3 regions of the Arthrobacter sp. 10L424 genome follow, and region 1 is predicted to be linked to each of the others. Evidence: riboswitches for the same ligand, from Rfam matches in the RefSeq annotation. Region 1 holds a riboswitch; each other region holds the start of a gene.
What was found. Region 1 has a riboswitch for cyclic di-AMP ahead of AC1DC5_RS18600 (aggregation-promoting factor C-terminal-like domain-containing protein). Riboswitches for the same ligand answer to the same signal wherever they lie in the genome.
Positions count from the first base shown of each region.

Region 2: linked by a shared signal. The riboswitch ahead of AC1DC5_RS13465 (M23 family metallopeptidase) and the one ahead of AC1DC5_RS18600 (aggregation-promoting factor C-terminal-like domain-containing protein) in region 1 are both predicted to bind cyclic di-AMP.
Region 3: linked by a shared signal. The riboswitch ahead of AC1DC5_RS08515 (NlpC/P60 family protein) and the one ahead of AC1DC5_RS18600 (aggregation-promoting factor C-terminal-like domain-containing protein) in region 1 are both predicted to bind cyclic di-AMP.

Region 1 is NZ_JBFTJH010000015.1:3,228-6,491, forward strand. It holds gene AC1DC5_RS18595 (sensor histidine kinase) at 1-1,099, shown strand, start outside; cyclic di-AMP (ydaO/yuaA leader) riboswitch at 1,204-1,364, shown strand; gene AC1DC5_RS18600 (aggregation-promoting factor C-terminal-like domain-containing protein) at 1,363-2,145, shown strand; gene AC1DC5_RS18605 (glyoxalase superfamily protein) at 2,295-2,672, opposite strand; gene upp (uracil phosphoribosyltransferase) at 2,764-3,264, opposite strand, start outside.
Region 2 is NZ_JBFTJH010000007.1:107,519-110,782, forward strand. It holds gene AC1DC5_RS13460 (NlpC/P60 family protein) at 1-446, opposite strand, end outside; cyclic di-AMP (ydaO/yuaA leader) riboswitch at 756-925, opposite strand; gene AC1DC5_RS13465 (M23 family metallopeptidase) at 1,062-1,880, opposite strand; cyclic di-AMP (ydaO/yuaA leader) riboswitch at 1,885-2,098, opposite strand; gene AC1DC5_RS13470 (iron-dependent transcriptional repressor DtxR) at 2,244-2,939, opposite strand; gene serC (phosphoserine transaminase) at 3,204-3,264, shown strand, end outside.
Region 3 is NZ_JBFTJH010000003.1:633,376-636,639, forward strand. It holds gene AC1DC5_RS08505 (serine hydrolase) at 1-37, opposite strand, end outside; gene AC1DC5_RS08510 (dihydrofolate reductase family protein) at 357-944, shown strand; gene AC1DC5_RS08515 (NlpC/P60 family protein) at 1,003-1,728, opposite strand; cyclic di-AMP (ydaO/yuaA leader) riboswitch at 1,734-1,904, opposite strand; gene AC1DC5_RS08520 (hypothetical protein) at 2,105-2,374, shown strand; gene AC1DC5_RS08525 (DNA alkylation repair protein) at 2,392-2,898, opposite strand; gene AC1DC5_RS08530 (GYD domain-containing protein) at 3,021-3,264, opposite strand, start outside.

The DNA.
Region 1 (3,264 bases):
GGTCGTGTCCGCCGGGGGCCTCGTAGTGATCGGCCTGGTCGGGACGGCACTGATCCGCCGGACCATGAAGCCGCTGGATCAGCTCTCCGAGGTGGCGACGCAGGTCTCGCGCCTTCCGCTCGACGCCGGGGAAGTGGGACTTGCCGTACGGGTTCCGGCGTCGGCAGCCCATCCGGGAACCGAGGTGGGCAGCGTCGGCCATGCCCTGAACCTGATGCTGGACAACGTCTCCAATGCCCTCGAAGCCCGGCAGGAGAGCGAGATGAAGGTGCGCCAGTTCGTGGCGGATGCCTCGCATGAATTGCGCACACCGCTGACCGCCATCCGCGGCTACACCGAGCTGATGCGGATGACCGAGCATTTCACCCCCGACGGGCAGAAGTCCCTGGCCCGTGTTCAGAGCCAGTCCGAGCGGATGACCACCCTGGTGGAGGACCTGCTCCTGCTCGCCCGGCTGGATGAGGGCCAGCCGCTCAAGCTCAGCGACGTGGACCTCACCCAGCTGGCCGTGGAGACGGTGAGCGACGAGAAGGTGATGGCCCCGGACCGCGTCTGGCAGTTGGAGCTTCCCGAAGAGCCTGTGGTGGTTCGCGGAGACGCCACCCAGCTCCACCAGGTGCTGGCCAATCTGCTCTCCAACGCCCGCAAGCACACGGGGCCCGGAACGACTGTGGTGACCGGCGTTGGGCGAACCCCGGACGGGAGCGCCGTGGTGACGGTGACCGACAACGGGCCCGGGATCGCCCCCGAGTTTATGGGCCGCGTCTTTGCGCGCTTCACCCGGGCGGATGCTTCCCGGAAGAATCCGGTGCCGGTGACGACGCCGGCAGCCGTCCGACGGCCCTTGCCGCACCTGCCGCTGCGCCCACCCCGGCCTCCGTCCGCCGCGAGTGCTTCCACGGGGACCCCTCCCCCGACTTCCGCCGAGGGAACCAGCGGACTGGGACTCTCGATCGTGCAGTCGATTGTTGAGGCTCACGGTGGGACGGTCAGCGTGACGTCGGCGCCCGGCCGGACCGAGTTTGTGGTGCGGCTGCCCGCGCCGAACCCGGTCCAGGGGGAGCATCCGACGGCGCAAGCCGCCACACCGTCGTCGTGATCTCCGTTACCTAAATGTGACTTAAGCAGGCTGCTCCTGTACGGTTTTTAGAGTGTGGCCATCACTGACGCCGCACATCCGGATGCACGCCAAACTCTGCCGCCTCCCGGATTCCGCTGCACCAGGCAGAGGCGGGGGACCCAGAGTTCCCGGGCATTTGCAGATCTTGCACCCTTGGGGTGAAGCCGACACGTGAGATTCCGTGCGGCCGGATGACCTCATCCGAACCCGACAGCTAACTCCGCAGGCGTTGAGAGGCGATCATGACTGAATTCAAGCCACAAACGCGCCCTGATGGCGTTACGAAGAAGACCCGCTCCGAGGTGTCCCGCCACCGCGCTGAACCGGCCAAGCCCGCTTCAGCCCTGTCCCGGCTTGCCAAGAACTTCGGCACCACCGGCCGCCGCGCGGCCGTTGTTGCCGCCGCCTGCGCGGTGCTCGTGGGGGTCGGCGCTGCCGGGCATGCCTCCGAGACGGCTGCCCGCAATGCCACCGCGGGCACGTCCACGGAAGCAGCCCCCACTGCGGATGCCCTGACGCACCTCGATTTTGAGCGCGTCCGGGTCGACAACCAGACCACCTTCCCCACCGGCGGCGCCGCGGCCCAGTCCACCGAGGTCAAGCCTGCCGAAGCACCGGCCCCGGCAGCTGCCCCGGCTCCGGCAGCTGCTCCGGCTCCCGCTCCCGCTCCGGCGGCTGCCCCGGCACCGGCACCGGCGCCTGCCCCCGTTGCCATCGACGACCCGGCCGGCGCGCAGGCCTACGCGGCCAGCCAGCTGGGATCCCACGGCTGGGCTGCAGACCAGATGCAGTGCCTCACGAAGCTCTGGACCAAGGAGTCTGACTGGAAGACGACGGCCACCAACAAGAGCAGCGGCGCCTACGGTGTGGTCCAGGCCCTGCCGGCCGAGAAGATGGCCAGCGCGGGCGCTGATTACCGGACCAACTACCGGACCCAGATCAACTGGGGCCTGAAGTATGTCAAGGACCGCTACGGCTCACCGTGTGGCGCCCTGAACTTCCACTACGCCCACAACTGGTACTAAACACCAGAAGGTCGGACTGAACTGAGGCCCCGGATCCCACTGGATCCGGGGCCTTAGCTCTGCCGGCGACGGTCCGCGACAACCCGCGACAACCCGAGGGAACCGTCGGGCCGTCGGGCCGTGGCCGGACCGTTCGGCTTAGGGCGCGACTAGCCGTTGGGACGGTTGGGCAGGTACTGCACCGCCCATTTATTGCCGTCGGGATCGGCGAAGTAGACGAAGTGCCCCCAGTCCTGGACGTCGACGTCGCTGACATCCACGCCGTTGTCCTTGAGCTGCCGGTGGGCGGCCTGAATGTCGCTGACCACCAGCTGCAGGCTCGGGGCGGTGCCGGGCGGGGCGTCGTTGAGGCCCTCGCCGATGGCGATCGAGCAGCCGGAACCGGGCGGGGTCAACTGGACGAAACGGATGCCGTCCATGGGCCGCTCGTCGTAGTCGGCATTGAACCCGACCTTATTGACGTAAAAATCCTTGGCGCGGTCCACGTCGGACACAGGGACAAAGACAAGCTCAAGTTTCCAGTCCATGGGCCACAGGCTAGTCCCGGACCGCGATTTGCGGTAGGGCAATCCCAAGGGCGTGGACCCGCCGCGGCGGCGGGCCCAACCCCGTGGCTGGTTAGCCGGCCACGCCGTACAGGCGGTCGCCGGCGTCGCCCAAGCCCGGGACGATGTAGGACTTCTCGTTGAGCTTCTCGTCGATGGAGGCGAGCACGATCGTCACGTTGGCGTCCGAGAGCTCTTCTTCCAGCTTCGCGAGGCCTTCCGGAGCGGCCAGCAGGCAGATGCAGGTGACGTCGGAGGCGCCGCGCTTGAAGAGGAACTTGATGGCCTCACGCAGTGTGCCGCCGGTGGCGAGCATGGGGTCCAGGACAAAGATCTGGCGATCGGTGAGGTCCTCGGGGAGACGCTCGGCATACGTGATGATGTCCAGGGTCTCTTCATCCCGGGCCATGCCCAGGAAGCCGACCTCGGCGGTGGGGACCAGCTTGGTCATGCCTTCGAGCATGCCGAGTCCCGCACGCAGGATGGGGACCACCAGCGGCGTGGGCTTGGTGAAAGCGGTGCCGATCGTGGTGCTGACCGGGGTCTCGATGGTGACCGGTTCGGTGCGGACTTC
Region 2 (3,264 bases), on a different contig from region 1:
ATCGTGGCGCCCATGCCGCTGGCGACGCCGGCCGGAGCCTTGGCGCCGGCCACGGAAGCGGTGGCGGCGGCGCCGACCTTGGTGCCGGCGGTGTTGGCGGTGGGCGTTTCCTGGACCTTCACGACGGGCTTCGCCTTGACGGGGGCCGCAATGGTGGCGACTTCGGTCTTGTCGTAAGCGATCGAGATGCTGGAAGCAGCCGAGATGGCCGCGGGGGCGGCGGACTGGACTTCGAGGGTGGAAGCGGAGGTGGATTCGCGCTGGACGTTGGCCTCAGCAGCGTTGGCTGCGATGCCGCTGGTCAGGACGAGGCCGGAAGCAGCAGCGATGACTGCTGCCTGGCGGCCCACGCCACCGGCGTTGTCGCCGACAGCCTTGGCAATAACAGCCAGCGAGTTGGTCTTGGTGACCTCGGCGCGGTGCCGTGCGTTTGCACGAGTAGTCATTAAGTTCTCTCTTTCGTGATCCTGTGGCCGCGCTTTTCAGGCGCGTGCTGAGGACGCTCCGGCATCTTGGGGGTACGCCGGATCGCCCCGAAGTGGGTTACTTAGCGAAGGGTGTACTGCGAAGACGCGCCAAAAGCGGGAACTGCGTGCAGGTGCATGGCCTGCGGGCCGGACTCAGCAGAGATTGAGGCGGCGGTGTGAGATCCGTTCCGGGCGCCGGCAAGGGCAACCGAGGAGTCGGATTTCAGCGGGCTCGTAAGAGCCGCGCAAGCGCGGTGACGCGCAGCATTGTGGCGTGAAGACACGAAAGTAGCCTCTCCCAATGCCTGCGAGGTGAGCTGTCGGATTCGGATGGGAGTCACCCGGCCGCGCTGCTTCCTGGGAAGCTTTGCGACTTAACCCCAAGGCCTTCTTTCGAAGGCCAAAATTGGTTCCCCCGCCCCTGCCAGACGATGTAATGCGAACGGACCTTGAGCGGTGGCAGAGCTAGGCAATCCACTCAAGAGCGCCAACTTCGGAAAAGTTGGCGTAGGTCAAACTTACAACAGTTGGGACTCAATGTCACATTCGGATCACGGCGTGTCACAAGAATGCGAGAGCGTCCGATCAGCTTTGTTACAGCCAGCCGGTCGGGTCGACAACTTCGCCGTTGACCATGACCTCGAAGTGAAGGTGGCAGCCCGTGGAGGCGCCTGTGGTGCCGCTCATCGCCACGACCTCGCCGCGGGAGACCTGCTGGCCAACCTTGACGGTGGCTGAGGACAAGTGGTTGTAGGTGGTCTCCAGGCCGTTGCCATGGTCGATCACGACACGGTTGCCGCCGCCGTAGGGGTGCCAGCCGGTGAACGTCACGGTCCCACTGGCTGCAGCCAGGACGGCCGTGCCGCACTGGGCGGAATAGTCCTGGCCACGGTGGAACTCGCCGGAGCCGCCTGTAATGGGGCTGACGCGATATCCAAAGGGTGACGCGGTTTTCAACTGGGCCAGCGGCGCCCCGAGGCTTCCGGCGGAGGCCGCGCGGGTGATCGAACCGACGGACTGGGCACTCAGCAACTGCTTGAGCTTTCCGTCCGGGTCGCCCTGGGTGGTGACGGCGGTCCGGTTGAAGTCGATTTTGGCCTCGCCAGCCGTGACATCAGGCTGGACTGCGGCCGAGATGGATCCCGTCGACCCCGCGTTGGTGGCCATAACGGGGCCAGTGGCGGGGACGGTGACGGTGAGGACCAGTCCCGTAGCGGCGAGTGCAATGCCGGCCTTTTGCCCAACGCCGCTGGCGGCGGCAAAGTCTGTTACCTGGCGGAACGGGCTGCGGCGGCCCCTGCGTTCGTCGCGGTGCGCGTCACGTGGGCGGTCGGCCAGGACGGCGACGGCCGGTCGCGGCTCCGGAGCGGGACCGGTCGCACGACGGCGGCCCCTGGCGGTCTGGGTGGTCAAAAACGGTTCCTCTCTGGAGAGCCTGCGGAGTTAGCTGTCGGATTCGGGTCAGAGAGTTCAAAGACCCGGTCCGCCGTGGCAGGCGTCCAGACACAGAGGCATCCAAAGAGTCCCTCTGTGGTGTGTGCTTGCCGCTGACGGACTTCACCCCAAGGCTGATGAACAGCCGGAAGTGGTTCCCCCGCCCCTGCCAGAAGGTGACTCTGCTACTGATCCGCTGGCAGAGCTCGGCTTCGGATCAGATAACGCTTTGGTATCGGTACTAGTGATCAACTATAGGCGATTAAGCCTCGCAGAGATAAATCCGTTATCGAATCTGTGCATAACTCATGGGTCGTCCGATGAGCAGTGGGTTAAGTCCTGTTAACCGACGGTAACAAAGACGTGGGCCGCAACCTCGGGCGGGAGTTCCAGGGCGCCTTCGATATCGGGTACCCGGACGGAGATGTACTCCCCTACCCGTTCCAGCGACACCAGGGCTCCGGGCCGGATACCGCCTTCGTCGAGCTGGACGAGCAGTTCCGGTTCGACCTGGATGGGCTCGGCCAGCCGGTTGACCCGGACCCGGGAATCCGGACCGTAGCCGGCCATGGCTTCGAGAAGGTTCACCACGCCATCCCCGTAGGGCTGGGATGGCAGGCCGCCGAGTTCCGCGAGGCCCGGAATCGGGTTGCCATAGGGAGACACCGTGGGGTGATCCAGCAGCTCGAAGATGCGCCGCTCCACCCGCTCGCTCATGACGTGTTCCCAGCGGCAGGCTTCCTCATGCACATAGGCCCAGTCGAGCCCGATGACGTCCGCCAGCAAGCGCTCGGCAAGGCGGTGCTTGCGCATGACCTCAATCGCACGTTTCCGGCCGGTTTCCGTCAGTTCAAGGTGCCGGTCACCGGAAACGACCACCAGCCCGTCGCGCTCCATGCGGCCGACAGTCTGGGAAACAGTGGGGCCCGAGTGACGCAGCCGTTCGGCGATGCGGGCGCGGAGGGCAACGATGTTCTCTTCTTCAAGTTCCAGAATGGTCCGAAGATACATCTCGGTGGTATCGATCAGATCCGTCATTCAGCTCAGCTCCTCGAGCGCCGTCCTTGCGTGTTCCCACCGTACCGCGAGCTGCTTGCGCCCTGGCGGGGTCCGCCGTACGTTCGCAGGTCAGCTTAGCCTATTTTGAATTACTCCGGATAATCTCAGTGACCGGACTATGACGGGCTCTTTTGCCTCCCCCGCCGGGCAGTCAGGCAGAATGAAACGCAAGGCTTCGTTGCAGCCACCCTGCCGGGCCGCCTCCCAAGCCACGCTTTGTACCAGCCGAAAATTGGAGCCACTGTGAGCGACACCAGCATCACGATTCCCGCCAACCTCCTGCCCAAGGACGGCCGGTTCGGCG
Region 3 (3,264 bases), on a different contig from region 1:
CGCTGCTGTAATGCCGGCCGGGCCCCCAGGAATCCACCGGGCCTCACCGCCGGCACATCGGTGGCGGCGCAAAGTCCGCAAACGCCACAGGCAGGTTCGCCGGCATACTCTTCCTTCGAACGAAAGGAACCGCGGTGCGGCTCTAAATCTAATGCATTCTGCCCCGGGCACGGCCTGAGCGCAAGGTTCGGCGCCCGCAGGGCGTGTGTGTCAGCCGATGCCATTTGCCCCGCGTCCGACCCAGAGATGGCCAATCCGGCAGTATGCTGCCGCCCGGCGTCGGGCAGTATCCCCATGCCGCCTCCGCGCCCGGCGTCGTACGCTGGAACCCCTGAAGCCCACTGAAGGAGTCCGCGATGCGCAAGGTCATTCTGATGATGCAAGTGTCCCTGGACGGATTCATCGAGGGCCCGGACCAGGACCTGAGCTGGCATCGGGTCGATGAGGAACTGCACACCCACTTCAACGACTTGCTGCGGACGATGGGCGGCTTTCTGGACGGCCGGGTCACCTACGAGATGATGGCCGAGTACTGGCCGACGGCGGACCAGGACCCCTCGAACTCAGCCCCCGAGAGCGAGTTCGCCGGAATCTGGCGGGACATGCCCAAGATCGTCTACTCCAGGACCCTTGCGAAGGCGGGCTGGAATACCGAGGTGGTGCGCGACGTCGTCGTCGAGGACGTCATGAAACTCAAGGACCAGCCCGGCGGCGACCTCGCACTCGGCGGCGCAACCCTCTCGGCGGCGTTCAGACGGCTCGGCCTGATCGACGAGTACCGGATCTACGTCCATCCGGTTCTGGTTGGACGCGGGACGCCCCTCTTCAAGGAGACGGATGCCCTGACTTCGCTCCGGCTGCTGGAGAGCCGCACCTTCGGGAACGGCGTAATTCTGCTGCGGTACGCGGCCGAGCCGGATGGCGGACACGCAAAAGACCGGTGATCCGCTGCCCCCAAGGCACCCGATCGACCGGTCTCCTGCGTGCTGTTAGCGGTACTGCTTAGCCGGCGCGGACGAACGTCACGGGACCGGTGGCCGTCAGCCAGGACAGCGGGTGCGCCATGGTGGCGTTGACGCCGTTCATGCCGCCGCTGATTGCCTGGCCGTTGCCGGCGTAGATGGCAACGTGGCCGGACTGGACGATGATGTCGCCGGGCTGCGGAGTGGAGACGACCTGGCCGTACTTCAGGAAGGCCGTCGGGCCGATGTCGCCGACCGGGATGCCGGCAGCGTTCAGGGCCTTCTCCACCATGGCGGTGCAGTCCTGGGTGATGCCGATCTGGCCGTATGCCATGGACAGCAGTGTGGCGTTGACTCCACCGGCTGCCGGGGCAGCGGCGGGGGCGGGGGCCGACTGGACCTTCACCGTCGCCTTAGCGGCAGGAGCTGCGGCGGCCGGTGCTGCCGGGGCCTTCGGAGCGGCCGCGGGCTTGGGGGCCTCGACCACGGGCGCCGGTGCTGTTTCAACGGCGGGGCGCTCGAAAGTAATCTGGACAGCGGAGTCCGCCATGACCGGTGCGCCGACCTGGCCCTTGACGTCAACGGACGACGCCGGGGCGGCGTCGCGCTTGGCCGGCGCATCGGCTGCGTTGGCGGCCATGGCGCCGCTAAGCACCATTCCGGAAGCGGCGACGAGAACTGCGGCCTGGCGGCCGATGGTCCCGGCGGTACGGCGTTTGCTGCGAAGATCGGCGCGCTTGGGCGCATGGGTATTGCTGGAAATCATTAAAAGGAGCCTCTCCCAATGCCTGCGAGGTGAGCTGTCGGATTCGGATGGGAGGCACCCGGCCGCACTCGGGCCCGATCATTGCGGGCCGTGCGGCTTCACCCCAAGACCCCTGACTAACAGTGGGTCAATAGTGGTTTCCCCGTCTCTGCCGGACGTTGCTGCGAGTTATCCCCACGGCCGCGGCAGAGTTAGGCAATCGGCTGGGGAGAGCCCGTCTCGGAAACAACAGGCACCTAACAACGGTAACGGAATGATCACGGCATGTCACATTGAGGTAACGGCGGAAAGGGGTTGCGGGCGGTCTTTCCCCACGCCAGACGCCGATTCGGGAATAGGATATTGGCATCACGGTTCCCAGAAGCGGAGGCCCCAAATGAACAATCCCGACGTCAACACGCACTGCGTTGCCATCTGCCAGCTGAGCAATGAACCGCCGGAGGACTTCAACGTCAACACCGAGCTGCTGGTACTGGAAAACGGGGAGGTCCTCGTCTCCACCTGGGACGCTGAGCCCCGTGACGGCGGCTTCGATGTCCACGTCCTCAACGACCGCGTGGACGCGTTGGGTTTCATGGTGGTCACCGACTGGGAGTTCTTCGATGAAAAGGCCTACGCCGTGGTGGAGCGCCGGCCGGGAAGCTAGGGAGATTTCCCCGGGCGTTACGGGCCGTCAGAAGTCAGGTTCCGGCCGGGTCTAGCCATCTCGGCGGCGCGGCGCAGCCAGCCGTCAGGATCCCTCCCCCAGCGGTCCAGAACGCTGTCCGCGCGGACCCTGCCGACGACGTCGAGACCCGCCATCAGGGGGCCGACGACGTCGGTGGCGAGCGGATCCACCAGGGCGCTTAGCTGTGCGCTCCGGACGAAGCCTTCGATCCGCGTCAGGTCTGTGTTGGTCAGCAGCCGGACGCTCGATTGCAGGAGGACGACGGCGGCGAGGCGGCGTTCGAAGACCGGCACCTGCCACAGCTCGGAGCTAAGCGCCGTGATGTCATCGTGAGTGAGGTCCGGATAGCGCCGGAGGGCATCGCGGACAGTTCCGCGCACGGCTCCGACGGATGCGCCGTAGTACCGGTGGCCACTTCCGTGCCTGGCCTCGGACTCCTCGGCCCGGCCCCACGACGACTCGCGCTGGAGCGCAAGGTCAATGAAGTCGCCGGCATCACTCATGGGGCCATTGTTTCGCATCCTGCGGCGGGGAGGCCCAGCACCCAAGTGGCCCGACGCCGTCGTGCCCTGTCTACCCCGTAACCGCGGGGCAGCGAAGTCCGGTGTCGGCCAGGCCCGGTGCCCTACTGACCCGGTGCCCGGTACGTGGGCGTCTTCTTGGCCGCGTCGTCCAGATCCTCCGGCGTCAGGAGCGGCTTCAGGCGCACGTTCACAGAGCCCGATGAGTTGATAAGAAGCGAAAGCGCGGCGGCATCGGACGGCAACGGGACCTCGAAGACCCCCAGTACGTCCCTCTCCCCGAAGGCGTAGTAGAAGCATTCGAGCGATCCGCCCACGGATTTGAGGGCATCGACCAGCGCGTCACGG